2 regions of the Comamonas koreensis genome follow, and region 1 is predicted to be linked to the other one. Evidence: riboswitches for the same ligand, from Rfam matches in the RefSeq annotation. Region 1 holds a riboswitch; the other holds the start of a gene.
What was found. Region 1 has a riboswitch for thiamine pyrophosphate ahead of F0Q04_RS11730 (long-chain fatty acid--CoA ligase). Riboswitches for the same ligand answer to the same signal wherever they lie in the genome.
Positions count from the first base shown of each region.

Region 2: linked by a shared signal. The riboswitch ahead of thiC (phosphomethylpyrimidine synthase ThiC) and the one ahead of F0Q04_RS11730 (long-chain fatty acid--CoA ligase) in region 1 are both predicted to bind thiamine pyrophosphate.

Region 1 covers NZ_CP043575.1:2,616,491-2,631,420, reverse strand. Annotated here, with positions in the region: gene pdxA (4-hydroxythreonine-4-phosphate dehydrogenase PdxA) at 1-649, opposite strand, end outside; gene F0Q04_RS11795 (four-carbon acid sugar kinase family protein) at 646-1,989, opposite strand; gene F0Q04_RS11790 (hypothetical protein) at 2,092-2,376, opposite strand; gene F0Q04_RS11785 (Bug family tripartite tricarboxylate transporter substrate binding protein) at 2,375-3,379, shown strand; gene F0Q04_RS11780 (GNAT family N-acetyltransferase) at 3,559-4,083, shown strand; gene F0Q04_RS11775 (cryptochrome/photolyase family protein) at 4,143-5,600, opposite strand; gene F0Q04_RS11770 (hypothetical protein) at 5,780-6,091, opposite strand; gene F0Q04_RS11765 (hypothetical protein) at 6,144-6,404, opposite strand; gene F0Q04_RS11760 (hypothetical protein) at 6,500-6,808, shown strand; gene F0Q04_RS11755 (SDR family oxidoreductase) at 6,833-7,618, opposite strand; gene F0Q04_RS11750 (ABC transporter substrate-binding protein) at 7,620-8,657, opposite strand; gene F0Q04_RS11745 (ABC transporter permease) at 8,698-9,483, opposite strand; gene F0Q04_RS11740 (ABC transporter ATP-binding protein) at 9,480-10,226, opposite strand; gene F0Q04_RS11735 (acyl-CoA reductase) at 10,238-11,740, opposite strand; gene F0Q04_RS11730 (long-chain fatty acid--CoA ligase) at 11,740-12,822, opposite strand; TPP riboswitch at 12,887-12,978, opposite strand; gene F0Q04_RS11725 (class II aldolase/adducin family protein) at 13,354-14,166, shown strand; gene F0Q04_RS11720 (ABC transporter substrate-binding protein) at 14,266-14,930, shown strand, end outside.
Region 2 covers NZ_CP043575.1:4,071,408-4,086,337, forward strand. Annotated here, with positions in the region: gene F0Q04_RS18540 (IPTL-CTERM sorting domain-containing protein) at 121-3,276, opposite strand; gene F0Q04_RS18545 (ABC transporter substrate-binding protein) at 3,594-4,811, shown strand; gene F0Q04_RS18550 (YitT family protein) at 4,985-5,668, shown strand; gene F0Q04_RS18555 (nitroreductase) at 5,687-6,352, opposite strand; gene thiC (phosphomethylpyrimidine synthase ThiC) at 6,492-8,426, opposite strand; TPP riboswitch at 8,725-8,846, opposite strand; gene F0Q04_RS18565 (ABC transporter substrate-binding protein) at 9,035-10,258, shown strand; gene F0Q04_RS18570 (branched-chain amino acid ABC transporter permease) at 10,338-11,321, opposite strand; gene F0Q04_RS18575 (branched-chain amino acid ABC transporter permease) at 11,331-12,215, opposite strand; gene F0Q04_RS18580 (ABC transporter substrate-binding protein) at 12,346-13,542, opposite strand; gene F0Q04_RS18585 (ABC transporter ATP-binding protein) at 13,617-14,339, opposite strand; gene F0Q04_RS18590 (ABC transporter ATP-binding protein) at 14,341-14,930, opposite strand, start outside.

The sequences.
Region 1 (14,930 bases):
CACCGGCATGCGGGTTGATGCCACACACTGCAATCCGTGGGTTGGCGATGCTCGCCTTGCGCAAGGTGTCGTAGCCGCGCTGGATGGTGCGCTCGACCAGGCCCGGCTCGATCTTGCGGATGGCATCGAGCAAGCCGATATGTGTGGTCACATGGATCACGCGCAGATTGGGCGCAACCAGCATCATCGAGACCTCTTCCACGCCGGTGAGGTGCGCCAGCATCTCCGTGTGGCCGGGAAACTTGTGGCCGCCGGCATGCAGTGCTTCCTTGTTCAGCGGCGCGGTGCAGATAGCGTCGATCTTTTGGGCCTTGGCCAGCTCCACCGCGCGCTCGATAAAGCGGAAGGCGGCATCACCCGCAATGGGCGAGAGCTTGCCAAAGGCCAGGTCATCCGGGATCAGCTGCAGATCAATGCAGTCGATGACGCCCCGCTCAAAGGCTGCATCGGCAATGTCCTCGATCGCCCGCACACGCACCTGGGTGCCCATCAGCGCATTGGCCTTCTGCAGCCGCCTGGCGTCGCCAATGACCACGGCTTTGGCCAGGCTGTACAGGCTGTCGTTCGCAAAGCTCTTGACAATGATTTCAGGGCCCACGCCGGCAGCGTCTCCCATGGTGATTCCGATGACGGGCAGGGAATGGCTCATCTTTGCTTGCTTTCTGTAGGGAGTGGGTCGGTGTGGCCGCCATGGGTGCTGGCAGCCAGCAATGAATGGATGGCGCGGCTTGCGCGCTGCAGCGATGCGGGATGGCCAAAGGCGCCGGCCTTGGTGGCAATCCACTGGCGCGGGGTGTCTTGTTCGATGTCCTGGTTCTCGGTGATGCACAGCACCACGCCGGGCTCGCTCTCGGAATGCACGCGCAGGCGGCGCAGTTGCAGTTCTTCCAGTACCGCCCGGGCCGTTTCACCGCCGGTGATGACGAGACCTGCGGCGGCGGCCATGGGCGCGTGCAGCAAGCGGGCCAGCTGCCGTGCCAGCATCGGGCCTTCGGCCGGGTCGGTCTGCGCATCTGCTCCCAGGCTGACCACGACATCCAGGCCCTGGGCCACTTCGTCGCTGATGGTCTGCACCAGGGTCTGCACCAGTTTCTGGCCTTGGGTCGTCTGCGCGTCGCTGCGCAACCAGCCAGGATGCACCACATGCAGCCGCGTGCCTGGCTGCTCGGCCAAATACGTGAGCTGCTGCTGCGCAATCGCCGACATGCTGCCAACGACGGTAACCACGCTGGGCAAACGCCCGGCGGCATGCGGTACATCCAAGGAACCGACCGATGCCGGCAAAGCCGGTACCTGCTGCGCCAGCGCATGCGACAGGCCGGCAGAGCACACGCAAAAAGCCTGCTCTACCTGGAGGCTAGCCTGGGCCAAGGTCTGCAGATGCTGGTCATGGAGCACATCCAATACCAGCGCCTGCACGCCCTGCTCACGTGCATGGGCAATTGCTTGTGCGGTCGCTTCTGGGCCTGCATCGAGCACGCTGGCGGGCAGGTTGTCGCAGCGCAGGCCGGCGGCATGCAGCTGCTGCGCCGCGCGGTCCTCGCGGTCTGCATGCTCCAGCTGCCAGGTAGCGGTATCGGCCAGGCGCACGCCGTGCACATACACCACGCCGCCCTGCATCGTGCGGCCCATCTGCGGGAAGGCAGGGGCCACCAGCGCAATGGCATGGAGCGCGCTTTGCAGCACCGCCACCTCCTGCGCCCAACCACCCCGCAAGGTGGAGTCGATTTTCTTGAGCACCCGGCGGCCCTGGGATGCTGGCGCGGCCAGCACTGCCTGCAGCTTGGCAGCAGCCTCAGCCGCCGTATCGCGCCGGCTGTTGGTGTCTACCGTCAGCACATCCACATCGCTCTGGGCACCAGCGCTGGCTTGCGCATCCAGCAGCACGCTGGTGGAGAGACCAGCGCTCGCAAACCCCGCAGCGCAGTCGGCTGCACCGGAGAGGTCATCGGCGAGAACGAGGTAACGCGGGAGGGAACGCGGGCTCATGCAGGTGCTTTCGGTCGACTCAGTCATCACACCAAGCCTTAAAATTGATTGATTCAATCATAATTCAATCAAAGCGGGATAAAACAAGGGTTAACCCTTGATTCAACGCACCAGAAATGATCGATTTGATCGTGGAAGCAGTGAGTTTAGGTCGAACCCCATTACATCTGGCCCCATACGCACCGCCAATGTGCAGCGATTCCGCACCATGGTGCATGCACCAACTCGGGGAAAGTCCTGATTGGAGACTTTGGCAAAAAGAGTTCTGATCGAAGCGTTCAAAAAATTATCAATTTTGATTGTTTTGATCAAATAACCACCAAGAACCATTGCGTCTTCAGCCCTGAAGTCATATTTGAACCACCAGCCCTTGAGGTGTCCCACCATGTTCGCTTCCAACCCTGCTTCTGCCACCACGCGCCGCCGCTTCCTCCTTGCCAGCAGCCTGCTGCTGGGCCTCGCCCCGCTGGCCAGCCAAGCGGCAGACGCCGCCTATCCCGCCAAGCCCATCACCTTGATCGTGCCCTACCCGGCAGGCGGCGCCAACGATGCGGTGGGCCGTATCGTGGGCCAGAAGATGGGGGAGATCCTCAAGCAGTCCGTGATCGTTGACAACCGTGGCGGCGCGGGCACCACCATCGGCACCGCGCTGGCGGCCAAGGCGCCCGGTGACGGCTACACGCTGGTGCTGGGCTCCCTCTCCAGCCACGCGATCAGCCCGCACCTGTACCGCCAGCCCGGCTATGACGCGATCAAGGATTTCGCCCCGGTCGGCATGATCGGCGAAGCCCCCATCGTGCTGGAAGTCGCCACCAACTCGCCGTTCAATGATGTCAAGCAAGTCGTGGAACAGGCGAAAAAAACGCCGGCCACCCTCACCTACGGCTCGGCCGGCAATGGCTCGCCGCTGCATTTGAGTGCCGAGCTGTTCAAGCGGGCCGCCAGCGTGGACATGACCCATGTGCCCTACAAGGGCGGCAATGCCCACACCATGGACCTGATGGGCGGCCGCATCGACATGATCTTTGACACCTTGACCAGCGCCACGCCACTGATCACCTCGGGCAAGGTGCGGCCCCTGGCCGTTGCCAGCACCGAGCGCCTGCCCGAGCTGCCCAATGTGCCCACCTTCGCCGAAAGCGGCTACCCCAACTTTGTCGTGAACGCCTGGTACGCCCTCTACGCCCCCGCCAAAACCAGCCCCGAGGTGCTGGCCAAACTCCACCAGGCACTCAACGAAGCCCTGGCCGATGCCGACGCCAAGGATCGCCTGACCAAGCTGGGCGTGCGCAGCAAGGCCAGCACCCAGGACGAGCTGGCCAAGTTCACCAAGGCCGAGCTGGACCGCTATGGTTCGGTGATCAGCGCGATTGGCTTGAAGATTGATTGATTTTTGAGGGGGCGTGTGTGGAGCCGATCGACCAGATCGGCTCCGTCAGTGCCAGCCAGCTGGATATTTGCTGCCCAGCAGCGCGGCGTTCAGAGCCCCCGATGCCTCTGGCCAGAACTAGAATGCCAGACCGTTCGACCCCATCCCCAGCGAACACGGTATGGATCTGGAGCCCCCGCATGTTGATTCGCCCTGCCCGTCTCACCGACGCCGCAGATTTACCAGCCATTGAAAAGTCTGCCGCCCAGCTGTATAGCGATGCCGCCGGCCTGGCCTGGCTGGCAGACGGCCCGCTGATAGCGCAGGCTGCGCATGAAAGCCGCATCCTCCAACAATCGGTATGGGTGGCCGAGACGGATGAAGGAGTGCTGACCGGTTTCATCAGCACGGAGATTGTCGACACCGAGCTTCACATCTGGGAGTTATCCGTCCACACGGACTGGCAGCGCAGGGGCATCGGCCGCCTGCTCATGGCCAGTGCGTACCAGCACGCCCTGGCACAGGGGCTGAGCGCGCTGACCTTGACGACGTTTTCCGATGTGGCATGGTGTGCCCCTGCTTATGCCAGGCTGGGTTTTCAGCAGCTGCTGCAACCCGGGCAACGCCTCCAGGAAACCCTGGACGCCGAAGCCCTGCATGGATTGCCCCCAGGCAGGCGCATCGCAATGCGGCTGCCCATCGGCATGTTCACGCAGCGGCACTGATCAAGCTATGGCGCTTGCGGCGAGCCCTGCCCTGCCTCACCGCCGAGCGTCTCATCCGGTCAATCCGGATTCTTCATAAAGTGAAACCGCATCAAGGTCCGCTCACGCGCCCGGCCGTGGTCCACCACCGGCTGCGGGTAGTCGCGCCCCAGCTGCAGACCGCAGGCTTGTTGCTCCAGCGGCTTCATCGCAGCGGGAAAGTGGATATACCGGTCAGGCACCTTGGCGAGTTCTGGCAGATAGCGGCGGATGAACTTGCCATCCGGGTCAAAACGCTCGGACTGGGTGATGGGGTTGAAGATGCGGAACCAGGGCTGGGCGTCGCAGCCCGTCGACGCCGCCCACTGCCAGCCGCCATTGTTCGATGACAGGTCATAGTCATTGAGGTGCTGGGCAAAAAAGCGCTCGCCCGCGCGCCAGTCAATGCCCAGGTCCTTGGTCAAAAAGCTGGCCACCACCATGCGCAGGCGGTTGTGCATATAACCGGTCTGCAGCAGCTGGCGCATGGCGGCGTCCACCAACGGGTACCCGGTGCGTGCCTCGCACCAGGCCTGCCACAGCTCAGGGGCGTCGTCCCACTGCACCTTGTCGTAGATGGGGCGGGACGACTGGGTCACCACCTGCGGGTGGTGCCAGAGAATCATCGCGTAAAAGTCGCGCCAGGCCAGCTCCGACAGCCAGGTTTGCGCGCCCTCGCAGCCCGTGCGCGCCTGCGCCACGGCCAGGGCGGCCAGCTGGCGGATCGACACGGTGCCAAAGCGCAGATGCACCGACAGGTAGGAGACGCCCTTGACCGCCGGAAAATCCCGCGCGTCCTGGTAGGCCGCCATGCGCGGCAAAAAATCCTGCAGCAGCAGCTGCGCGCCCCGGCTGCCGGTGGGAATCTTGAGCGACGCCAGATTGCTGGGCTGAAAACCCAGATCGGCCAGCGACGGAATCGCCTCGCCCTTGGGCAATGCCGCCAGATGCCCGGCATAGCGCGCCACCGGGTAGGCCTTGCACTGGAAGGCATCGAGCTTTTGCAGCCAGGCGCGCTTGTAGGGCGTGAACACGCTGTAGGGATGGCCTTGCTGGGTCAGCACCTCATCGCGGTCCAGCAGCACCTGGTCCTTGTAATCGCTAAGGGCGATGCCGGCGGCTTGCAAATCGCCGGCCACGCGCGCATCGCGGGCAATGGCCTCGGGTTCGTAGTCGCGGTTGGTCAGCACCTCTTGCACGCCCAAGGCCTGCGCCAGCTGCACCACCTCTTGCACAGCCGACCCATGGCGTACCAGCAGACCCGCACCCGGCGCGCCGCTGCCTGCCGCCAACTGGCGCAAGTCATCGTCCAGCGCCAACACACTGGCATGGATAAAGTCCACCCGCCTGTCCTCGCGCGTGGGCAGCAAATCCAGGATGTCGGTGTCAAAAACGAAGACGCAATACACCTGCTCAAAGCGGCGCAAGGCATGGTAGAGAGCGGCATGGTCGTCGCAACGCAAATCGCGACGCATCCATACCAGGGCGCGGCTGGCCATGGTTGATGGGTTTCCTGTTCTGATTTTTGATGCAGCAGATGGCAAGGCGGCAGCACGTAGTCCCAAGCTGGCCCCGCCATCCCAAGGGCGCTATTGTGCCGTGGCAGCGCGCCGCTGCATGTCAGCCAACAGGCTGGATGTCGCTTCCTTCTTGGGCTCGCGCGATGCTTTGCCTGGTCTTAGCGAAGCCGCGATCCGTCCGGGTTCTGGGCTTCTTCGTCGCGCCGGCTGGGATAGAAGGGTTTTTTCTCGTCAAGTCCATAAAACAGCTGGCCATGGATGCCCATCACCTGCGCCTTGGCAAGCCGCCGGGTCCATAGGCTATCAAAGGCTTTGTCCAAGGCCGCCGCATCGGGTGCAGCTGCATAGACGTCGTCGATGAAGGCGATGTCCTGGCCGCTGGGGAAGATCAGCGCGAACTCCTGCTCCGTCGCAGCAAAGATGTCGTAGACGCAGTTCAGCGCGCCATCGATGACCTGGATGTTTTTCATGGATGTCGTGGTGCGGCAGCTGGGCCGCTGGCCAGCAACCGCGCTGCCCGGCTCAGTCGTCCGCAGCGGGGGCTGTTTCCAACCAGACGATGCTAGCCGGGTGGTGTTGCGCTATGGTGTCGAGCGCGCCGGCCAAAGTATCTGTGTCTTTCGGGTCCAAGGCGTAGTCAAAGCGCGAAAGGCCGCTCCCTGCCATAGCGCTAAACGCCTCTTGGGAAATCGCATTCGAGCCGCACCACACCGGCTGGCCCGTTTTTTCTGCTGCGATCAAGGCCTGCTGAAGGCCTTCGGGGGTGATTGCCAGGAAGACCATGGTTGTCCGTTTCTGCTGATCAGTCTTTGCGAGGACCCGAGGGCCCCTGGGTGCCATAGCATACTGTGCGTCCGTAATCAGCTCCAAGCACCAATATGAGTACCTGGGAACCCGTCACCGTCGATGCGTTGGAAGCGATTGTTGAAAAGCAACTCTCCAACTGCAGCGCAGCGCAACAGGCGCTTTTCACTGGATGTCGGCAGCCTTTTTACCCGGTCCCCATCCATCGCCTGGGCCAGCTAGAGCAGGTATTGGTCGTCGCCCACCTCCCCCACGGCCTGCTGTATTTCGAAGATGTCGAAGACGGTTTTGAGGTGGGGGAGCTGCAGCAGGACGGTGCACTCCATCCCCACAGCTGCGACCAGTTGGAGCTCAGGCATGTACTGCCACGGGAGAACGACTGAGGTTTGCGCCGCCTGATCGCCCCATCAGCGCATCACCAAGCCCCCATCCACCAACAACACCTGCCCCGTCATAAACCGGCTCAGGTCCGATGCCAGAAACAGCACCGGCCCGGCCACATCCTCGGGGCTGGCCAGGCGGCGCAGCGGGGTGGCAGCCATCAGCGATTCGCGGAAGGACTCGCGGGTTTGCGCGCTGCCCTGGGTGGGGTAGACGAGGCCCGGGGCGACGCAGTTGACGCGTATGCCAAAGGGCCCCAGCTCGCTGGCGAGGTTGCGGCTAAAGCCCACCAGCGAGGCCTTGGCCGTGCTGTAGTCGTGGTAGGCGACGACAGGGTGTTCCACCAAGTTGCTGCTGATATTGACAATGCTGCCCCGGGCGCGCTGGCGCATCTGCGGCAGCACCGCGCGGCAGACATGGAAGGCGCCGCCCACGGCGGCATCGAACTGCGCCTGGTAGTCGCTCCAGGCCAGTGCATCGAGCGGCTGCCGGCGCTCGGGGTCAAAGGCATAGGGGCGCAAGGCGTTGTTCACGACGACGTCGATGGGCCCGGCCTCTTGCGCAATGGCCTGGGCCATCGCGTCCACCGCGGCCGGATTGCCCACATCGGCCTGCACGGCCCAGGCGTTGCCGCCAGCGGCCTGGCAGGCGGCCACGGTCTGGGCGGCGGCGGCCTCATTGGCCAGGTAGTTCACCGCCACGGTGGCGCCTTCGCGCGCAAAGGCCTGGGCGATGGCCGCGCCAATGCCACGGCTGGCGCCGGTGACCAGCACCACCTTGCCGCGCAGATTCAAAGCACTGCTCTCCAGCATCTCAGGCCCCTGGCAGCCAACGGCTGTCGACCACATCGGCCACCTGAATGGGCTGCTGCACCATGCCCAGCGCATGGTAGGCGTCAGCCCCCTTTTGCAGCGCAGCCAGGTCAAAACTGCCCAGCGGCGCGACCTTGCCCTGCGGCCGCAGGGTGGGCTGGGCCGAGGCATTGCGCAGCGCAATCACATCGAGGTTGATATCGCGCTGGGTGCCATCGATCGCGCGCTTGGTGGCCAGAGTGGCGGCCTCTTCGGGGTTGGCGATCATCCAGGCCGCGCTGTCGCGGTAGCCGCGCAAAAAGGCCTGCAGCAATGCCGGCTGCTGCTCCAGCGTCTGCCGGCGCACCACAAACATGTCGCTGGACATATTGAGGTAGTCGCGCACAGGCATCACATGCACCTCGCCCATGCCCTTGCGCAGGCCCACGGCCAGGCCGGTGTCAGTGGCGGCAGTCGCATCGACCTGGCCTTGCATCAGCGGTGCAAAGTTCAAAAGGCCGGTGACGACAATGCGCACGTCCGATTCCTTGAGCCCCGCCTGGTGCAGCATCACCATCAGGTTCTGGCGCGTGCCGCTGGCCAGGCTGTAGACGCCAATGGTCTTACCCTTCAGATCCGCCGGGCTGCGGATGCCGCTCGAGCGCAGCGAGACGACATTGAAAACGTTTTGCGGGTAGATGTCGTAGATGGCGACCAGCTTCTCGCCCTTGTCCAGCGCCATAAAAAATGAGCCCGGATCGGTAAAGGCCACATCGCCCTGCCCGCTCAGGATATTGCGGATCGCGTCGCCACCGCCGGCACCGGGCAGGTAGGTCAGGTCCACCCCCTGGGCTTTGAAAAAGCCCTTGTCCGGCTCGGCCAGGATATTGGTGATCTCGCTGATCGGCTTGCTCCAGCCGGCCAGGCGAATCTTGCCGCTGACCGGCGCGGCAGCGCCCGCTGTGATGCCCGTACCCGCCAGGCCCAGGCCCAACAGGCCGGCAGAGGCGCCCAGCCAGCGGCGGCGCGAGAGGGAAGACGTCAGAAAAGGTGCAGACATAAGCGGTCCATCCAGAAGCAATCGAGCAAAAATCTAAAAATCAACGGCGCGGGCCTGCCGGGGCGCCAGCGACTGCATGGCTACGCAGCAACCAGCGCTCCAGCAGCAGGCAAGCCTGGTACATCAGCAAGCCCAGCGCCGCAATCAGCAAGAGCGCGGCAAACATCAAGCTGGTGTCCATCATTCCCTGGGCGGCAATCACCACCGCGCCCAGCCCTTGGCTGGCACCCATGAACTCTGCCACTACCGCACCCACCAGCGCCAGCACCACGGCCACGCGCAGGCCCGCGAGAATCGCGGGCAACCCCATGGGCAGCTTGAGCCGCAATAAGGTCTGCAGACGGCTGGCCCCCAGCATGCGAAACAGCTGCAGGCGCTGTGCATCGACCTGGCGCAGGCCCGTCAAGGTGTTTTCCATCAGCGGAAAAAAGCAGACCAGCGCCGTGATCAGCACCGTCGGCAGCATGCCAAAACCAAACCACAGCACAAACAGCGGCGCCAGCGCCAGCTTGGGCACCACCTGGCTGACGACCACATAGGGCTTGAGCACGCGCTCCAGCAACACCGACTCGGCCAAGGCCATACCCGCCAGCAAGCCAAAACAGGCACCGGCAGCCAGGCCCAGCAGCACCGCCTGCACGGTGGCCGCCACATGCGGCCAAAAGTAGCCGGACGCGAGCCCCGTCCACAAGGCCTGCAGCACCGCCGACGGCACGGGCAGCACCAGGGCCGAGATGCCGCCCAGGCGCCCAGCGCCCTCCCACACGGCCAGCAGCAGCACCAGCAACGCAGTGGCCCAGAGCCGGGCTATCAAGAGAGGGTTCATGCGCTGGCCCCATCCATCGCGGCACGCACCTGGGCCGCATAGGCGTTAAAGGCCGCGCCATGGCGCATGGCCTGGGTGCGGGGCGTCGGCAGGTCAATGGCGATATCGGCCACCAGGCGCCCGCCATGCATCAGCGCCACCCGGTCCCCCAGGTACACGGCTTCGTTGATGTCATGGGTGACAAAGAGCACGGTGGTGCCGCGCGCGCGGCAGCTGCGCAGCAGCTCGTCTTGCAGCTCCGCGCGGGTGATGGCGTCCAGCGCGGCAAAGGGCTCGTCGAGCAGCAGCAAGGCGGGCTCACGAATCAAGGCCCGCGCCAGCGCCACCCGGCTTTGCTGCCCGCCGGATAGCTGACGGGGATGCTGCCGGGTCAGCGACGCCAGGCCCAGTTGGGCCAGCAGCTGCTCGGCGGCGTCACGGTCCTGCGCCGTAGGCTTGCGCTGCAGCGACAGCGGCAGCAGCACATTGTCCAGCACCGTCAGCCAGTCCAGCAAGGTGGGCGACTGGAACATCACGCCCAGCTGCGGGCCGGGTGCGGCCAGGCTACCACCAGCCCGCACAATGCGCCCGGCCTGGGGCTGCAGCAGGCCGGCGACCAGCTGCAGCAAGCTGGTCTTGCCGCAGCCGCTGCGGCCCAGCAGGCAGTGGAAGGCGCCTTGCGCCATCTGCCAGCGCACGCCATCCACGACAGGCGGCTGGCCCGGGTAGGCAAAGCTAAGGTCCTCGATATCAATCCATGCCATCGCGCCGCCCTTCAGTCTGCGTAGCGCGCCAGCGGCTGGGCGGCGGCCTCGGCAGCGGCATCGATCTCGGTCATCCGCATCAGGTCGAGCAGGCTAAAGCGCCCGTCATGGTGCCAACCGGCTTCGGGCATGCCCATGGCGCCCAGCGCGCTGATGCGGGTGACGCCGGCGGCCCCCAGCAGGCCGGCGAGGCGGTACAAATCCTCGGGGCCCACGGCCAGGCCTGCGCTCTGCAGGTAGTCACGCTGGGCTGCTATCAACGGCACCACCTGCTCCAGGCTGTCCACCCCCACGACGACAATGCTGCGGTAGAGCGCCGTGGGCGCCAGCGGCTCCAGGCTGTCGCTATAGGCCACGCTCCAGGGCGCATCGGCCGGGCCAATCAGCTGCGGGGCGGCGCCATCATCGGCGGGCGCACGCCACTCCAGCGACTGCTGCCAGCGCGCCATGCCGGCGCCCTCTTCCAGATCCAGCGGGCGGCGCGCAAAGCGCTGCTGCAGGTTGGCGAGCTCGGCGGCCAGGTAATCGGCAAAGGCGCGGGGTGAGACCGTGGCGCCCCGCTCTACATAAAACACATGGGGCGAGTAGCAGCCTTGCTGGTCATAGCGCATGACATCCCAGGCTGCCAGCCGCGCATGGGCCGGCGCTTTGACGGCATCCAGTGCCGCCCTACCCACCATGCCAAAACCCAGCTTGTGGCCATGGGGCAAAAAACGCGTGGTCACCGGCAACTGCTGGCGCAGCGCGGCCAGGGTCTGGTTGCTGCCATAGGCCATCACGGTATCGGCCTCGGCGTAAAGCACCTGCGCACCTTCGGCGCTGTCGCCCGTCTGGGCGCCGCCGGGCCACCAGACCACGGCCAGGCAGTCGGCCAAGGGCGGATGGACTTCGACCAGCAAACGCGCAAACCAGCCGGCAAACAGCGGCTCGGCACTGGCCAGCTTGCCGAAGCTAGGCGCTTTGACGAGCAGGCCGCAAACCAGGCTCCACAGCGACAGCGCCGGCACATTGCCGGCCCAGCTGTGCAGCAGCAGGCCGGGGCCGTAGGCACGCACCGCTCCGCCCTTGGCGGCGGGCACAAAGCCGTCCAGCACAAGGGGGTTGGCAAAATCCTCGCCCACAAAGCGCCACAGCTGGGGCGCGCGAAAGGTCTTGAACAGGCCGTTGAGCCCCAGGCGAACCATCGCCGCGTCATAGCCGCACACCAGCGGGAGGCAGGCATCGATCTGGCGGCGATAGGGGTCGGCCGGGTCCAGCAGGCGGGCGATGGCGCGGTCAATCGCCGCCACAATCTCGGCCAGCGGCATCGGCTGCAGCTGGCGCTGCGCGGCGGCGCGCAACCGCTCGGTGAGGGCCTGCATCTGCGCGCCGGTCAGCACCGGCACCTCGACCTCCAGGCGCTGGCCCGCGCGCTCAAACACCAGCACCTGCCAGCGTACCTGACTTTCCTCCAGGCCTGGCAGGTAGCCGGCCCGCATGCGCCCGGCCATGCGCTCAGCGGCTTGCGGCTGCATCATGCGCGCGCCGCTTGCACAAACTCATCGACGGCCAGCGAGCAGCCTTTGGCGGCGGCCCCTTCGGCCCGGCCCAGCAGCAAAAAGCCGCCATCGGCCCACAGGCCCACGTCTTCGGTCAGGATGGTGCTGACCGCGTTGTAGTTGGCCAGGTCGCAGTGCACCAGAATGCCGCGCTCGCCAGGCGCTACGCTGCGGCCGCTGACGGGCTCGACCAGGCGCGAGCGAATCCAGTGCGGGCCGGACTTGACCGAGGGCAACGTGGCATTGCCGTTGTCGTAGAACTGGGTGCTCAGCTCGGTCATGCCATACATGTTGATGCACAGCTCGGGCGGCACGCCCAACAGTTCGGAAAGGCCGGCATAGAAGTCGGCCAACGGCAGCTCACGCGACTGGCCCTTGTAGCCGCCGGTATCCAGGATGCGGCTGCCCGCTGGAAGATGATAGCGGCGGCCCTGGGCACGCAGCGCATCCATCACATGCACGAGGCTGAAGCTGGCGCCCAGCAGTGCATAGGGCTGGCCGCTGCGCTCAGCCGCTTCCAGCGCGGCGCAGAGCCCGGCCATATCCAGGCCCTCCGGCCCGAGAAAATAGCGGCTCTCCGGTGTGCCAAAGCTCGACTTGGCCAGTGCCAGGTAATGCGCCAGCGACGAGTTGGGCATGGCCGCCTCATCAGGGAACAGGATGCCCATTGGCATGCGCGCTGTGCCCTGCATAAAGCGGGTGGCGAAATGCTGCTGCATCGACAGGTCATACACCTGCAGGGCAGGATGAAAATGCCTGCCCCGTGCCGCGCGGCCCGTGGTGCCACTGGTCATGAAGACACGCTCGGTGGACGACGGCGGCTCGCTGCGCAGCTCCAGTGCCTTGAAGGCGTCGATGGGCACAGCCGGGATATCGCTCCAGGTCTTGACCGTGCGGGGGCTTGCGCCACGGCGCTGGCAAAAGCTGCGGAACGGCGTATTGGATGCGTATTGGTAGGCAAAAAGACGCAGCGCGAGCTGGTCAAACTGGTCATCGGTGCAGCCATCCATTGCGATGAATGCAAGCAGGTCTGCGACCAGCGTATCGGCCTTGTCCATGGAATTCCTTCGAGAGCGGTGAGGTCATGCTCCGAAGGCTCCCCCCATGCGCGCAAGGCGCCCCTGGCAGGGACTTGGCTCTTCTTCCGCCGGAATGACCCGGTTCAAGTTCTCGGGTGTAGATCTCAGCACTGGCGTGCACCCCGGAGCAGGCGCCATCTTACCCCAGGGCTGCTGGGTCACCGCCATCCACACTGTCAAGCCAAGGCCTGCACCACGGCCAATCCAGCCACCGGGGCCAAGCCCAAACCAGGGAAAACACCAGGGCCACCGCGATGGTGCAAGGCGCCGAGGGCGCAGTCGCACACGCACCAAGCCAAGGCATTTTTTGCGCATTCCTGCACCATATCCAGGCAAGGACATCACCACCTAACCCATTGTGGTGCTTTGCAAATTTTCTGCGCCAGGTCAAAGCGCGCCTGCTGGAAATCACCTAGTCCGCAACCCTTTCCATCCGCGATTCAGTCTGTTAACTTACGTCCTGTCGACAGACGACTGTCGCTAGACGACATAAATTTAATGAGGACAACAATGCTTGCAATGGCTGATGCCGACGTCCAATCCGGCTACGACAAACCGCATACCGACAGCGAACAGCGCGTTCGCGAAGACCTGGCCGCCGCCTACCGCCTGATGGCCCATTTCGGGATGGACGACAGCATCTACACGCACATCTCGGCGCGGGTGCCAGGCCGCACTGACCAGTTCCTCATCAACCCCTTTGGCACCCTGTTCAAGGACATCACGGCCAGCTCGCTGGTCAAGATCGATGCCGAGGGCCGTATCGTCGAGGACACGCCCTACGAGGTGAACCCGGCCGGCTTTGTGATCCACAGCGCTGTGCATGCGGCCCGCCATGACGCCGCCTGCGTCGTGCACTCGCATACCGAAGCGGGCGTGGCGGTGTCCTCACTGCAATGCGGCCTGCAGCCGAGCAACCAGTGGGCGCTGCAGTTCTACAACCGCGTGGCCTACCACACGTTCGAAGGCATCGCGCTGGATCTGCATGAGCGCGAGCGCCTGGTCGCCGACCTGGGCAGCACGGCCAAGGCCATGGTGCTGCGCAACCACGGTCTGCTCACCTTGGGCCACAGCGTGGCCGAGGCCTTCATCCTGATGCTCAACCTGGACCGCGCCTGCCGCGTGCAGCTGGCCATCCAGTCCAGCGGCCAGGCCATCAACCCCGTGCCGCCCGAGGTCTGCGAGCTGACCGCCCGCCAGTACGAGAGCGGCGACACCGATGTGATGCCCGGCCAGCCCAAGCGCGCCGACCCGCATGAGCGCGAATGGCAGGGCCTGCTGGGCTTTTTGCAGCCCCCGGGCCGCAGCCACTACCGCGACTGAGGACCTCTCGACCCTTGCATGCCGCCGCCTTTGCGGCTCCACCGCCGCAAGCCCAGCCGGGCCAGGCACCCCTTGATACCAAGACAGGAAGCAACCATGATCAATCGGCGTGAACTTATCTCCTACAGCCTGGCCGGTGCCGGCCTCAGCATCGCGGGCGTGCCCATGGCAGCGTTGGCGCAGCAAACCAAGGGAACGATCAATGTGATGGTGCAGCCCGAGCCCTCGGGCCTGATGCTGGGCATTGTGCAAAACGGCCCCACCCAGCTGGTCTCCGGCTATATCTACGAAGGCCTGCTGCGCTACGACGACAAGCTCGAACCCCATGGCCTGCTGGCCACGGCCTGGAGCCGCTCCGACGACGGCCTGACCTACACCTTCAAGCTCAAGTCCGGCGTCAAGTGGCACGACGGCAAGCCCTTCTCTGCCGATGATGTGGTGTTCTCGGTCGACAAGTTTCTGCGCAAGACCCATGCCCGCCTTCGCGCCTCGCTCGAGCCGCTGGAGAGCGTGCGCGCCATCGATGCCAACACGGTGGAGTTCAAGCTCAAGTACCCGTTTGGGCCCTTCATCAGCCTGTTCGATACCGGCTCGATGCCGATGATCCCCAAGCACATCTACGAAAACACCGACTACGCCACCAACCCCGCCAATGCCAAGCCGATTGGCACGGGCCCCTTCAAGTACAAGGAATGGGTGCGGGGCTCCTACATCCAGCTGGTGGCCAATGAGCTCTACCACACCAAGGGCGAGCCCATGGTGGA
Region 2 (14,930 bases), 1.5 Mb from region 1:
TGCGACGCATCGGAAGTGTCCTAACGCACTCTACCGCTTGCTCCATGCCTGCGCTTGGAAAAAACCGCCAGGGCACCCGAAGGCGCCACTGGCGGTCAACTACCCATCAAAGACTCGCTATCAGAGCCGCGCCTTGCGCTTGCGGCGCCAGGCCAGCAAGCCCATGCCACCTGACAGCAGCGCCAGCGCTGCATGGCCCAAGGTAGGCACGGGGGTGGCGGTAGCGCCAGGGGTGCCAGGGTTGCCTGGGTCATCGGCGAGCACGGCCACACCACCCGGATCGCGGATGACGCCATTGGCCAGCAGGTCGTCATCGCCGGTCTGGCCGTCGGTGAGAGTCAGGACGACCTTGTTGCCGCTGATCGTGGCGTTGGGGTAGGCATACCAGTGGTCCTGGTTGTTGTCGGCGGTCTTGCCAAACTTGTAGTACTTGGCATTGGCCGGCAGCGCCTGCGGGTAGGTCATCTCCACCGTGGCGCTCTGGCCTGGCTGGCCGCCGGTCAGCTGCAGGCTGACGACGCCAAACGGAAAGCTCAGACCACTGGGCGCGGCCGCTGCCGGGCTTACGGCAACCGCCTGCGCGGCATCAAAGGCCCACAGGCCCGTGCCGCCGCCTTGCACGGTGGCTTGCATCTCGCCGTCCTTGCCGATGGGGGTCAGGGATGCGCTGGCGGGCTTGGCCGCAAAGTCAAAACGCACTTGGCACTGCGCTGCAATCGTGCCGGTGGTGTAGGCCGTTTGGTCGGCATTCCATTGGCCAGCCGGGCAGGTGCTGTCTGCCGCCAGGCCCACCAGCTGGTAGCCCGGTTGGGGCACCACGGCGCAGGTGCTGGTCTGGCCGGGCACTGCGCTGCTGCAGCTCACATTACCGGCAGCGGGTGCATTGGGTGTGCCCACCACGCCATCGCTGCCATCGCCCACCACCAGGGTCAGCGGCTGGCCCATGATCACATAGCTGTAGATGGCATCCATCTGGTAGCGATAGCCGGGCATGACGATGGCCGTGCCTGCGCTGCTGAAGCTGAGGCCTCCTTTGCCATCGGGCACTGCCGTAGCGGTACCACCCAGGTACACCAGCTCGGTGGCGGTAGCATCGCTTTGCGCACGCAGTTGGGTGGTCAGGGTCACACCCAGGCTCAGCGGCTCGTTCAAGGCCAGTGCGGCCGTTTGCGGCTTGGCAGCGATCTCGACCGGGAAGTTGCTGGCCAGGTAGGCGTGGTCGGTGGTGATGCCGTTGGTGCCCCAGCTGTAGTACTTGTAGAAGTCAGTGGCCGTATTCACGGTCCATGGCCAGAAGGTCACGCCCCGGTGCTTGGCCGCTTCCATCGTGCTTTGACGAATGGCGGTGTAGCTGGGGTTGAAGGTCGAGGAGTTGGCCTGGGTGGCCTCAAGCACATTGCGCACGCTGGCGGGGACATCTGCGCTGTCGGCAATGCTGTTGAGGAAGCCGCCGGTCAGCTCGGGCATTTGCTCGCCGCTGCGCTTGAGCTGGTCGGCAATGAAGGAGATCGCAACCGACTGGTCGGCCACCCCCTCTTCGGCCATTTCCTTCTTGAGCTGGGCAATGATGCGCGGGTTGCTGCTCTTGAGCTCGATCACATGGGTGATGGGCTTGTCCTTGAACGCCTGGAAGTACTCACGCATCGTGGGCACCTGGTAGCCCTTGGTCTTGGTGGCCAGCGCCTTGACCTGCGCGAGGCTCATGTCCTCCACATTGCCCGTGCCATTGGTGGTGCGATTGACGGTGTCGTCATGCATGATGACCAGGTGGTCGTCGGTGGTGATGTAGATGTCGTTTTCCACGGCATCGGCACCGGCAGCCACTGCCGCCTTGGCGCTTTCCAGCGTGTTTTCGTCCTCGCGGCTAGGCATGCCACGGTGGCCGATGACCAGCGGCTTGCGCAGCAAGGTGTTGGTGGGCAGCTTGCGCAGCACATCGGCGTAGGCGGCGCTGTTGGCAGAGACGACGCCGTTGACACCGCTGACCAGCACCTTCGCTGCTTGCTCGGGGGTTGCGGCCTCGGCATTGCTCCACACCGTGATCAGCAGGCGCTGCAGATGGGCGACAAACGCGCGGGTTGTCAGGCCCTCGGGCAGGATCGCGATCTTGGCGCCCGCCCGGTTGGTCTCGCCCACGATGGTCAACAGATCGGCCTTGGACGTGGTCAGCTTGCGCTCGCTGAAATCCACCGCCGTGCGCAGTTTGGGCAGCGCCACACGGGCCTGCTTGAGCAATGCCACATCGCTGGACAGCAAGGTCAGGTCGGCGAGATTGTGCACCTGGTCGGAGAAGGTCACCAGCGCGTTCAGGGTCGCTGCATCCTGGATGCGCAACAGCGCAATGGTGTTGCGGTTGGACTGGGCAAAGTAGGCCGCCAGCGTGCCGACGTTGGCACCGCTGGCATCAAGCAGATTGAGGCTGCTGTCCAGCGTCCACAGCGCATGGCTGGCGCCGGTGCCAGCCAGCGATTGCAGGCCTTGGGCCGCCTGTACCAGGGTGGGTGCCATTGCCGCTGCGCTGCCGGCGTCCTGCACGGCCACGGGCATATCGAACTCAGGCAGCGGCGTGATCTGCTCGGTCACCTTGATGCTTTTGACACGCATGATGAGGCCGGCCGTCTGCATGCCGATGCCGCCCTTGGCCAGGTCGGCGCTCAGCATGGTGTCGTGCTGCAAGGCGCCATCGAGGTACTGGCGCACCCGGTTGCCATGGACCACCACGCTGGCGGTGTAGGTCTTCGCGGCGCTGATCGCCTCGGTGAACGGCTTGGTACCCTGCACCGACCAGGCGCCGGCCTTGCGGAATGCAAACTCGGTGCCGTTATTGGCCGTAGCCGCCTGGCGAATCGCGAACTGGTAGTAAGGCTCGTGGGCTGGGGTATTGGCAGCGGGCGAGGTGCGGTACATCACGCTACCCCAGCGAGCGGTGTTGTTGGGCTGCTCGAAGCTGAACTCCACATCCACGCGGTAGTTGGATAGATTTTCCAGCGCTACTGGCAAGAGCACGGCCGTCATCGCGGTGCTATCGGCCTTGCCGTTGATCAGAAGATGGCCGGTGCTGGCATCGATAGTCACCGTGCCCTTGTTCCAGCTTGCGGTGCGCCAGCCATCAGGCAGCTTGGTCGCTGCCGGGTCGTTGAACACATGCGAGGCATAGACCTGGCCTTGCGGGTCAGCAGAGGCCAGCTTGGCCTCCAGCGCCTGGCCAGCGGGGGTCTGCAAGGCCAGGTCTGCCGCTGTCGTGGTTTGTGTGGTGAGGATGAGCAAAGAGGCCATGGCGGCCACAAGGGGTAAGCGTCGCATAGGGATCCCAAAAGAAAGGCGGAAGTGTTGCAACGGCGGGTGACATCCTGATGAAAAAAATTTGACACCCCCACTCTCAAGCCAGCATGCCCTGCGGACAAAAATATCTATGTGTTATTTGGTATGCATTTGTATTTATCTAACTCTCAAATATCTACCTGGTCGGGCGGGCCGGTAACGTGGGTGACAAACGCGCTGGGCTGCGCCCGTTTTCACCCTGTCGCCATCTGGCATCTGCTCTTAGCATGGGTGTTGCAAAACCAAAGCAACCCATAACAAAGGAGTCTCATATGCCCACCCCAACCTCCCTGCGCTTTCGGCCCACGCTCAGCGCCTGTGCCCTCGCCTGCTGCGCGATCACCGGAACGGCCCAGGCACAGGCCCCAGCGCCGGTGCGCCTGGGTTTCCTGACGGATATGTCCAGCCAGTATTCGGACGGCGATGGCAAAGGCGGCGCAACCGCCATCCAGATGGCCATTGAAGACTTTGGCGGCAAGCTGCTGGGCCGCCCGATTGAGCTCTTGTCGGCCGACCACCAGAACAAGGCCGATATCGCCTCGACCAAATCGCGCGAATGGGTCGACACCCAGGATGTCCAGCTGCTGATTGCCGGCACCAATACGGCGACGGCGCTGGCGATGGGCCAGGTGGCCAATGAGAAAAAACGCGTGCTGCTGATCAATGGCGCCTACTCCTCCAACCTGACGGGCAGCCAGTGCTCGCCGTACTGGGTGCACTACAACAGCGACACCACGGCCATTGCGCGCGGCACGGGCCGTGCAGTGTCCGAGCAAGGCGCCAAGACCTGGGCGCTCTTGGTAGCCGACTACACCTTTGGCCACACCCTGGAAGCCGATGTGACGCAGGTGGTGCAGGCCCAGGGCGGCCAGATCGTCAAATCGGTGCGCGCGCCTTTTCATGCGAACGATTTTTCGTCCTACCTGGTGCAGGTGCAGGCCAGCAAGGCCGAGATCCTGGGCTTTGCCAATGCCGGTGGTGACTTCATGAACGCGCTCAAGGCCGCGCGCGAGTTTGGCATCACCCCCAAGATGAAGCCCGTGGCGCTGATGGTGTTTGCCAACGAGGTCGAGAGCCTGGGCCTCAAGCTCGCCGGTGGTCTGATGTTCACCGACAGCTGGTACTGGGACCGCTCGCCCGAGGCCCGCGCCTGGACCGACCGCTACTACGCCCGCACCAAGAAAATGCCCACCTCGCTGCAGGCCTCCGACTACTCCTCGGCGATGAGCTACTTCAAGGCCGTGGAAAAGGCGCAGAGCCTGGACGCGGACAAGGTGATGCAGACGCTCAAATCGATGCCGCTCAACGACATGTTCGGCAAGGGCAAGATCGAGCCCAATGGCCGCTATGTGCACGACATGTACCTGCTGCAGGTCAAGACGCCTGAGGAGTCCAAGGGCAAGCATGATTCGTTCAAGCTGATCAAGGCGCTGCCGGGCGAGACGCTGTTTGCCAGCAAGCAAGAGGCCCAGTGCCCGATCTGGAAGTAAGCGACTGAACTGGGAAAGCAGCCTGCAGGCGGGCTGCGCCAATCCTTGGCAGGGTTTGAGGGATAAGGGTTAGCCCTATATTTGAGGGCTATCTAACCCTTTGCTTGCGCCTGGTCAGAATGGGGGCATGCGCTGCGCCCCAAGCTGGCAGGACTCTTGCTTGCCCTTTTCCCATGACCCGATACCGCCTCTTTGCCAGCGCAGGCTTTGCGCGCGTGAGCCAACTGACCTCCGACAAATTCCGCTGGGCGCTCAAGACCGGCTCATCCGGCCATTCCTGGCTGGAGGATGGCATTGCGATGGCGGTCGGCATCTTGCTGATCTCCACCGCCTTGGTGCTGTACAAGAGCGCGGGGCTGCTGACCGGCGGCATTGCCGGCATTGCGCTGCTGGGGCACTACGCCACCGGCACCGATCTGGGCCTGCTGTTCTTCTGCCTGAATTTGCCGTTCTACTGGCTGGCTGCCAAGCGCATGGGCACTGCCTTTGTGGTCAAGACCTTTATCGCGGTAGTGGCCACGTCCTGGCTCACCGAGCTGCTGCCAGCGCTATTGGCCATCTCCTATGTGTCCCAGCCGCTGGCTGGCATCCTTGGCGGTGTGCTGCTGGGCACAGGCTTTTTGATTCTGTTCCGCCACCGGGTCAGCCTGGGCGGCTTTGGCATTCTGGTGCTCTACCTGCAGGAGCGCCATGGCTGGTCGGCTGGCAAGGTGCAGATGGGCCTGGACTGCCTCATCGTGGCGTTCGCGCTGTGGCTGGTTCCGGCCGTGTCGGTCGCCTGGTCGATTGCAGGCGCCGTGATCCTGAACCTGATCGTCGCGATGAACCACCGCAAGGACCGCTATATCGCGGTCTGATTCGGCCGTTGAGCCGCTTTAGTCAAACCCGCGCATCTGCGCCCAGTCGCCAAAGGGTGCGCGGTCGGCACGCAGGCTGTTGATCGGCGCCGTCAGGTCTTCATAGCCCAGCGCAATGCCATAGGCCACGCGGTAAGGCTCTGGCGCCTTGAGCACCCGCTCCACTGTGTCGCCATAGCGGCGCCAGTAGCCCTGGGCACAGGTGGCCAGGCCGCGCTCGGTGGCCAGCAGCATGAGGGACTGCAGGTAAATGCCCAGGTCCACCCACTGCGCATAACCCATGCGCTCGTCGGCAAATACCAGCAGGCCCACCGGGGCGCCAAAGAAGCGGCCGTTTTTGGCCAGCTGCTCCAGGCGCGCGGCCTTGTCCTCGCGCGGAATGTCGATAGTCTTGTACAGGTCCTCACCGTTCTTGAAGCGGCGCGTGCGATACGGCTCCCAGAGATTGGGCGGGTAGGTGTAGTTGTTGCCGCCTTCGGGCAGCGGCTGCGCATCTGCAATGGCATCGGTCAGTTCATGCAGCGCATGGCCCGCCAGCGCCACCACCCGCCAGGGCTGCAGGTTGCCGCCCGATGCCGCCTGGGCCGCATCGGCGATCAGGCTATGCACGGCTTGGGCAGAGGGAGCTTTGGGCAAAAAGGCGCGCACCGAGCGGCGCTCTTGCATGGCTTGCGTGACGTTCATGGCAAAGGGCTTTCTGGCGTTGAAAGAGGCTGGCAGATGGCAGTCCGCAGTTTAGTGCAGCGCAGCAAATGTTGCTGACACCGAGGCGCCAATGCGGCCACCGGGTGGTGGCCGCATGGGGTCAACGCCCGCCGCGTACTTACCTGGCCGTCGTGTCGCTGGCGATCGGGATGTAGAAATCGCCCCCCGCCCGGTTGAACTCCGCCGCCTTGGCCTGCATGCCCACGGCAATGCCCTGCTCTTCGGCCACGCCCTGGTTCTTGGCAAACTCGCGCACCTCCTGGGTGATCTTCATCGAGCAGAACTTGGGCCCGCACATCGAGCAGAAATGCGCCACCTTGGCACTGTCCTTGGGCAGGGTTTCGTCATGGAAGGCGCGGGCCGTGTCCGGATCCAGCCCCAGGTTGAACTGGTCCTCCCAGCGGAAGTCAAAGCGCGCCTGGCTGAGCGCATCGTCACGCGCCCGGGCCCCCGGGTGGCCCTTGGCCACATCGGCTGCGTGCGCGGCAATCTTGTAGGCAATGATGCCCTGCTTGACATCATCGCGGTCGGGCAGGCCCAGGTGCTCCTTGGGCGTCACATAGCAGAGCATGGCGGTGCCAAACCAGCCGATCATCGCCGCACCGATGGCGCTGGCGATATGGTCATAGCCCGGCGCGATGTCGATGGTCAGCGGGCCCAGGGTGTAGAACGGCGCCTCGTGGCAGTGCTTGAGCTGCTCGGTCATGTTCGCCTGGATCATGTGCATGGGCACATGGCCCGGGCCTTCGATCATGGTCTGCACATCGTGCTTCCAGGCCAGCTGGGTCAGCTCACCCAAGGTGGCCAGCTCGGCAAACTGGGCCTCGTCATTCGCGTCCGAGGCGCAGCCCGGGCGCAGGCCATCGCCCAGCGAGAAGCTCACGTCGTACTGCTTCATGATGTCGCAGATATCTTCGAAATGTTCGTAGAGGAAGCTCTCGCGGTGGTGGGCCATGCACCACTTGGCCATGATGGAGCCTCCGCGCGAGACGATGCCGGTGCGGCGCTGGGCCGTCAGGTGGATATAGGCCAGGCGCACGCCGGCATGGATCGTGAAATAGTCCACGCCCTGCTCGGCCTGCTCCACCAGGATGTCGCGGAAGATGTCCCAGGTCAGGTCCTCGGCCACACCGCCCACTTTCTCCAGCGCCTGGTAGATCGGCACCGTGCCAATGGGCACCGGCGAGTTGCGCACGATCCAGTCGCGCGTGGTGTGGATGTTCTTGCCGGTGGACAGGTCCATCACATTGTCCGCGCCCCAGCGGATCGCCCAGACCAGCTTCTCGACCTCTTCCTCGATGCTCGAGGTCACGGCCGAGTTGCCGATATTGGCATTGATCTTGACCTTGAAGTTGCGGCCAATGGCCATCGGCTCGATCTCGGGGTGGTTGATATTGGCCGGAATGATGGCCCGGCCCCGCGCCACCTCGTCGCGTACAAATTCGGGCGTGATGATCTTGGGGATCGCAGCGCCCAGGCTGTTGCCCGCCAGGCGCGCCTCGCGCGCAGCATCGCGCTGGTACTCGGCCATCCATTCGCGGCGGCCGTTCTCGCGCAGGGCCACATACTCCATCTCGGGGGTGATGATGCCTTTGCGCGCATAGTGCATCTGGGTCACATTGGCGCCGCTCCTGGCGCGGCGCGGCTGGCGCTGCAGCGCCGCAGCCTCGGCCCGCAGCTGGGCCACGCGCAGGTCTTCTTCGCCGCGCTTGCCGCCGTCATCGAGCGCCACGCGCTGGCGCCCCACATAGTATTGGCTGTCACCGCGCGCAGCGATCCATTCGGCACGCAGCGCGGGCAGGCCCTGGCGCACATCGATGGCCACGGCCGGGTCGGTATAGGGGCCCGAGGTGTCGTAGACGCTGACCTGCTCGCCGTTGGTCAGCGCAATATCGCGCACCGGCACCTGCAGCTGCGGGTGGATGGCACCCGCCAGATAGGACTTGGTCGACGCAGGGAAAGGCAGGCGCGATTGGGCCAGCAGTTCGCTAAAGCGGGCGGCATCGGGGGCATCACCGGTGGCGGGGATGAACAGGGACTCAGGGGCGTTCATGGCAGTCTCCTCAAAGCGGTTGATTTCATCGAACGCTCCGAGACGTGCCGGCCCTCTTCTGCTGCAACACGCCAGGCATGGCTGCTTGGCCGCAACACGCCCATCGACTACACCCCGGCCCGGCCGTGCTGTGCGTGGTGCCAGGGCCGCTGTTAGGTGGCCATGGCGGCACCTGTTGCGCGCTGACAGGTGTCGTCCCCAAAAAAGACAAAACCCCAGTGCGCGAGGCGCCTGGGGTGTGCGTGGCAGGTGGCCGCAGGCGCGTGCCATGCAACGCTGCCTGCCTTCCACCGCTGTGCTTTCAGGGTCCCGCTCTTCTTCCGCCGGCATGAACCGGATCAAGTTCGTCGGGTTCACTACTCAGCAGTCTTGCCACTGCCTTTCGCATCTCAGCGCTTTCGCACACCCCGGAGCTGCGAGCAGTATAGCCGCTTCACGCCGCGCCTGCAGCCCCGTTTTTTGCGGCGCGCTGGTGCTTACCCCAGTAGGCGCGCGCCAAGCAGCCTGCAACCATCGGGGCGCAGCAGCCCACGGGTGCGCCGCACCTGGCAGCCGCACTGCACGCCTGTCTATTTGAACAAGGAGACCTTCCGATGAATGTTCCTGCAATGCCCTCTTTGCGTTCTGCCCGGCCGCACCGGCGACGCGCGATTGCGGCCGCTGCCGCTGGCTGTGTGCTGGCCCTGCTCGCCCAGGGTGCGCTGGCGCAAGACAAGGTGCGGATCGGCTTCATCACCGACATGTCCAGCGTCTATGCCGATGTCGATGGCAAGGGCGGGGCGTTGGCGCTGCAGATGGCGATTGATGACTTTGGCGGCAAGCTGCTGGGCAAGCCGGTGGAGCTGATGGTGGCCGACCACCAGAACAAGGCCGACCTGGCCGCCTCCAAGGCCCGCGAATGGTTTGACCAGCGCGATATGCAGATGCTGGTGGGCGGCACCACCTCCAGCACCGGCCTGGCGATGGCCAAGGTGGCCGAGGAGAAAAAGCGCCTCATCATCGTCAATGGCTCGGGCACATCCGCGCTGACCAATGACCAGTGCAGCCCCTACACCGTGCATTACGCCTATGACACCGTGGCCCTGGCCAAGGGCACCGGCGGCGCCATTGTGGCGCTGGGCGACAAGGACTGGTTCTTTCTGACGGCCGACTATGCCTTTGGCCATGCGCTGGAGGCCGATACCACCAAGGTGATCAAGGCCGCAGGTGGCCGCGTGGTGGGCGCCGTGCGGCATCCGATCAATGCCTCGGATTTCTCATCCTTCCTGCTGCAGGCGCAAAACTCCAAGGCCCAGATTCTGGCAATGGCCAATGCCGGTGGCGACACCATCAACACCATCAAGGCCGCGCGCGAGTTTGGCGTGACCAAGACCATGAAGCTCGCCGGCATGCTGCTGTTCAGTTCGGACATCCACAGCCTGGGGCTCAAGCAGACCGAAGGCCTGATGTTCACCGACAGCTGGCACTGGGACCTGAACCCGGAAAGCCGCAAGTTCTCGGACCGCTTCTTCGAGAAGTTCAAGAAGATGCCCACCTCGCTGCAGGCGGCCGATTACTCGGCGATGATGACCTACCTGAAGACGGCCGACCGCATCAAGTCCACCGATTCGGACAAGGTGATGGCCGCGCTGAAGGCCGAGCCCCTGTCCGACTTCTATGCCAAGGGCGTTGTCCGCCCTGATGGCCGCTACGCCCATGAGATGTACCTGATGCAGGTCAAGGCCCCGGCCGAATCCAAGGGCGCCTGGGATTACTTCAAGGTGCTCAAGACGCTCAGCCCTGACGAAGTCTGGACCACCAAGGCCGAATCCAGCTGCAAGCTCTGGAAGTAAGACCGCCCTCCGCGCCCTCCCCAAAAACAAAGACCCGCGCAATGCGGGTCTTTGACTTGGGCGGGTCTGCAAGCCTCCGCTATTTCTTCTTGCGGTCCATGAAGGCGATCAACTCGCCCATGATGCCGCGGCGGAACGCCAGCACGCAGATCACAAAAATCAGGCCGGTCACAATGGTCACCGACTCACCCAAGGTGTTGAACCACTCGACGCCGGTCAGGCGCGACAGCCAGGTGCCGATATCGCCGATCTTGTTCTCCAGCGCGACGATCACGGCCGAGCCGACGATCGGGCCCGACAGCAGGCCCAGGCCGCCCACCAAGGTCATCAGGATGACCTGGCCCGATGCCGTCCAGTGCACGTCAGTCAAGGTTGCAAAGCCCAGCACCACGGTCTTGAGCGAACCGGCCAGACCGGCCAGCGCAGCCGAGATGACAAAGGCCAGCAGCTTGAAGCGGTTGACGTCGTAGCCCAGCGAGATGGCACGCGGCTCATTTTCCTTCAGCGCCTTGAGCACTTGGCCGAAAGGCGAATGCACCGTGCGCATGATCAGCAGGAAGGCCAGCACCACGATGGCCAGGGCCACGTAGTACATGGTCCAGTCGCTCTCCAGGCTCAGCACGCCAAACAGCTTGCCGCGCGGCACCGCTTGCAGGCCGTCCTCACCACCGGTGAAGGGCATTTGCAGGCAGGCAAAGAACAGCATCTGGGCGAGCGCCAAGGTGATCATCGAGAAATAAATCCCCTGGCGGCGAATGGCCAGCCAGCCAAACACCACACCCAGCAAGGCACCGAACACCACGCCGAACAAAATGCCCAGCTCCGGCGTCAGGTGCCAGACCTTGATCGCATGGCCGGTGACATAAGCCGCACCACCAAAGAAGGCGGCATGGCCAAAGGACAGCAGACCGGTGTAGCCCAGCAGCAGATTGAACGCACAGGCGAAAAGTGCAAAGCACATCAGCTTCATCACGAACACAGGGTAGGCCCCCATGAACGGCGCAGCGATCATGCCGAGCAGCAGCAACCCATACCCCAGTTTGGCAAACTTCTTGGAATTCATCCCCTCACCTCACTTCGCTTTGCCAAACAGGCCAGCCGGGCGCACCAGCAGCACGATGACCATGATCACGAACACGACGGTGGCCGAGGCTTCTGGGTAGAAGACCTTGGTCAGCCCTTCGATCACGCCCAGTGCCAGACCGGTGACGATGGCGCCCATGATGGAGCCCATGCCACCGATCACCACCACCGCGAACACGGTGATGATCAGGTTCTGGCCCATCAGCGGCGTGACCTGGTAGACGGGCGCTGCCAGCACGCCGGCAAAGGCGGCCAGGCCCACGCCAAACGCATAGGTCAGCATGATCATCAGCGGCACGTTGACACCGAAAGCCTCGACCAGACGGGGGTTCTCGGTGCCGGCCCGCAGGTAGGCGCCCAGGCGGGTTTTCTCGATCACATACCAGGTGGCAAAGCAGACGATCAGCGAGGCTACCACCACCCACATGCGGTAGTTGGGCAGCAGCATCACGCCAACGTTGGTGGCGCCTTCGAGCAGCTCGGGCGTGTCGTAGCCCAGGCCCGAGACGCCGTAGATCGAGCGGAACACGCCCTCGATCAGCAGCGACAGCCCCAAGGTCAGCAGCAGGCCGTAGAGGTGGTCGAGCTTGTAGATATGGCGCAGCAAAAAGCGCTCTATCAACACCCCGATGATGCCCACCAGAATCGGCGAGAGCAGCAGCATCACCCAGTAATTGACCTGGAAGTAGGACGCCGCCATCCAGGTGAACATGGCCCCCAGCATGAACAAAGCGCCGTGGGCGAAATTGATCACATTGAGCAGGCCAAAGATCACGGCCAATCCCAGACTGAGAATGGCATAGAACGAGCCGTTGACCAGACCCAGCAGCAGCTGGCTCATCAAGGCCGGTAATGAGATACCAAAAATTTCCATGAAAAGCTCACGAGTCAGTGAATGAACACAACACGCCTGGCGTCATGCCGCTGCTTTTGCGACCCGTGCCATCAGCGATGGCGGGCAGCCGCAGCAGGCAGCATCGACGCAGGTTAGGTGTGAGCGGTGCTTACTTCCAGAGCGCGCACTTGGATTCGGCCTTGGTCGTCCAGACCTGGTCCGCAGGCAAGGTGGACAGAACCTTCAGGTAATCCCAGGGCTTCTTGGATTCGGCAGGCGACTTCGCTTCGACCAGGTACATGTCGTGCGCGTAGCGGCCATCGGGGCGGATCACGCCCTTGCCGTAGAAGTCGTTGAGCGGCGTGCTCTTGAGGTAGGCCATGACCTTGTCGGCATCGGTGGTCTTGACGGCTTCGACAGCCTTCAGGTAGTTCATCGTCGCCGAGTAGTCCGCCGCATGCAGATCGGTAGGCATGCGCTTGGTCTTGGCGAAGAACTTGTCGGCGAACTTGCGCGTCTCGTCGTTCAGGTCCCAGTACCAGCTGGTGGTGTGCAGCAGGCCTTCGGTGTTCTTCAGGCCCATGCTGTGGATGTCAGACAGGAAGACCAGCAAGCCGGCGGTCTTCATGGTCTTGTTGATGCCGAACTCACGCGCAGCCTTGATGGCATTGATGGTGTCGCCGCCGGCATTGGCCAGGCCCAGGATCTGGGCCTTGGAGTTTTGCGCCTGCAGCAGGAAGGACGAGAAGTCAGATGCGTTGAGCGGGTGGCGCACCGAGCCGAGCACCTGGCCGCCCTTGGCCTTGATGACGGCGGTGGTGTCCGCTTCCAGCGAGTGGCCAAACGCGTAGTCGGCCGTCAGGAAGAACCAGGACTTGCCGCCACGGTCCACCACGGCTCCGCCGGTGCCCTTGGCCAAGGCCACGGTGTCATAGGCATAGTGCACGGTGTAGGGGCTGCACTGCTCATTGGTCAGTGCCGAGGAGCCCGCGCCGCTGTTGAAGTAGACGCGCTTTTTCTCTTGCGCCACCTTGGCAGCGGCCAGGGCCGTGCCGGAGTTGGTGCCGCCAAACAGCATGGTCACGCCGGCGGTATCGATCCACTCGCGCGCCTTGGAGGCTGCGATGTCTGCCTTGTTCTGGTGGTCGGCCGAGACCATCTCGATGGGCTGGCCCAGCACCTTGCCACCGAAGTCATCGATGGCCATCTGGATCGCGACTGCGCCGTTCTTGCCTTCCACATCGGCGTAGAGGCTGGACATGTCGGTGATGAAGCCGATCTTCACCTTTTCTTGTGCCTGGGCAGCGCCTGCGGACAGGGCGACCAAACATGCCACCTGGGCAATGGCTTTGAGCTTTGCTTTCATCTTGTCTCCTAAAAAATATCTGTTCTCAATACATGGCGGCAGTCTGCGCTGCGCCAGGGTTGCAAAAAAGTGGGCTAGACCCCCAGCAAGGTGTTGAGCAAAGGCATCTTGCCTTCGAGCTCGTCGGCGCTGAACTGCTCGACGATCTGGCCATGTTCCATCACATAGAGGCGGTCGGCCAGTGGCGCGGCAAAGCGGAAGTTCTGCTCGACCATCACCACGGTGTAGCCCTTGGCGCGCAGGCTCACGATCATGCGGGCCAGCGCCTGCACGATGACGGGGGCCAGACCTTCGGAGATCTCATCGAGCAGCAGCAGCTTGGCGCCGGTGCGCAGAATGCGGGCCACGGCCAGCATCTGCTGCTCACCGCCCGACAGGCGCGTGCCCTGGCTTTGGCGGCGCTCGGCCAGGTTGGGGAACATCTCGTAGATCTCTTCGACCGACATGCCGGCCGAGCCGGTTTTGAGGTCCGGCGGCAGCATCAGGTTCTCTTCGCAGGAGAGGCTGGCAAAGATGCCGCGCTCTTCCGGGCAGTAACCCAGGCCCAGGTGCGCAATCTTGTGCGTGGGCATCTGGATGGTCTCGACGCCATGGATTTTGATCGAGCCCTTGCGCGAGCCCGTCAGCCCCATCACCGCACGCATCGTCGATGTGCGGCCCGCGCCGTTGCGGCCCAGCAAGGTCACCACCTCGCCCGGCATCACGCGCATGTTCACGCCATGCAGCACGTGCGATTCGCCATACCAGGCGTGCAGATCGCTGATCTCCAGTGCAGGCACTCCGTTTTTCTCATTCATGTCAGTGCGCTCCCTGCAGCTGGCCGTCGGTGGTTCCCATATACGCTTCCATCACCTGGGGGTTCTGCGACACCGTCTGGTAGTCGCCCTCGGCCAGGATGGCGCCGCGCTGCAGCACCGTGATGCGGTCTGCAATCGTCGAGATGACCTTCATGTTGTGCTCGACCATCAAGATGGTGCGCCCGGCCGAGACCTTTTTGATCAGCTGGGTGACGCGCTCGACGTCCTCATGGCCCATGCCCTGGGTGGGTTCGTCGAGCAGCATCAGCTCGGGCTCCATCGCAAGCGTGGTGGCAATCTCGAGTGCACGCTTTTGGCCATAAGGCAGGTTCAAGGTGATCTCGTCGGCCAGGTGCGCCAGGCCCACCTCTTCGAGCAAGGCCACCGCGCGGCCGTTGAGCTTGTCCAAGGTGCGCTCGCTGCTCCAGAAGTGGAAGGACGTGCCCAGCTTGCGCTGCAAGGCGATGCGCACGTTCTCCATCAGGCTCAGGTGCGGGAATACCGCCGAGATCTGGAACGAGCGGATCACCCCCCGGCGGGCAATCTGCGCCGGCTCTTCGCTGGTGATGTCCGTGCCGTTGAAATGGATGA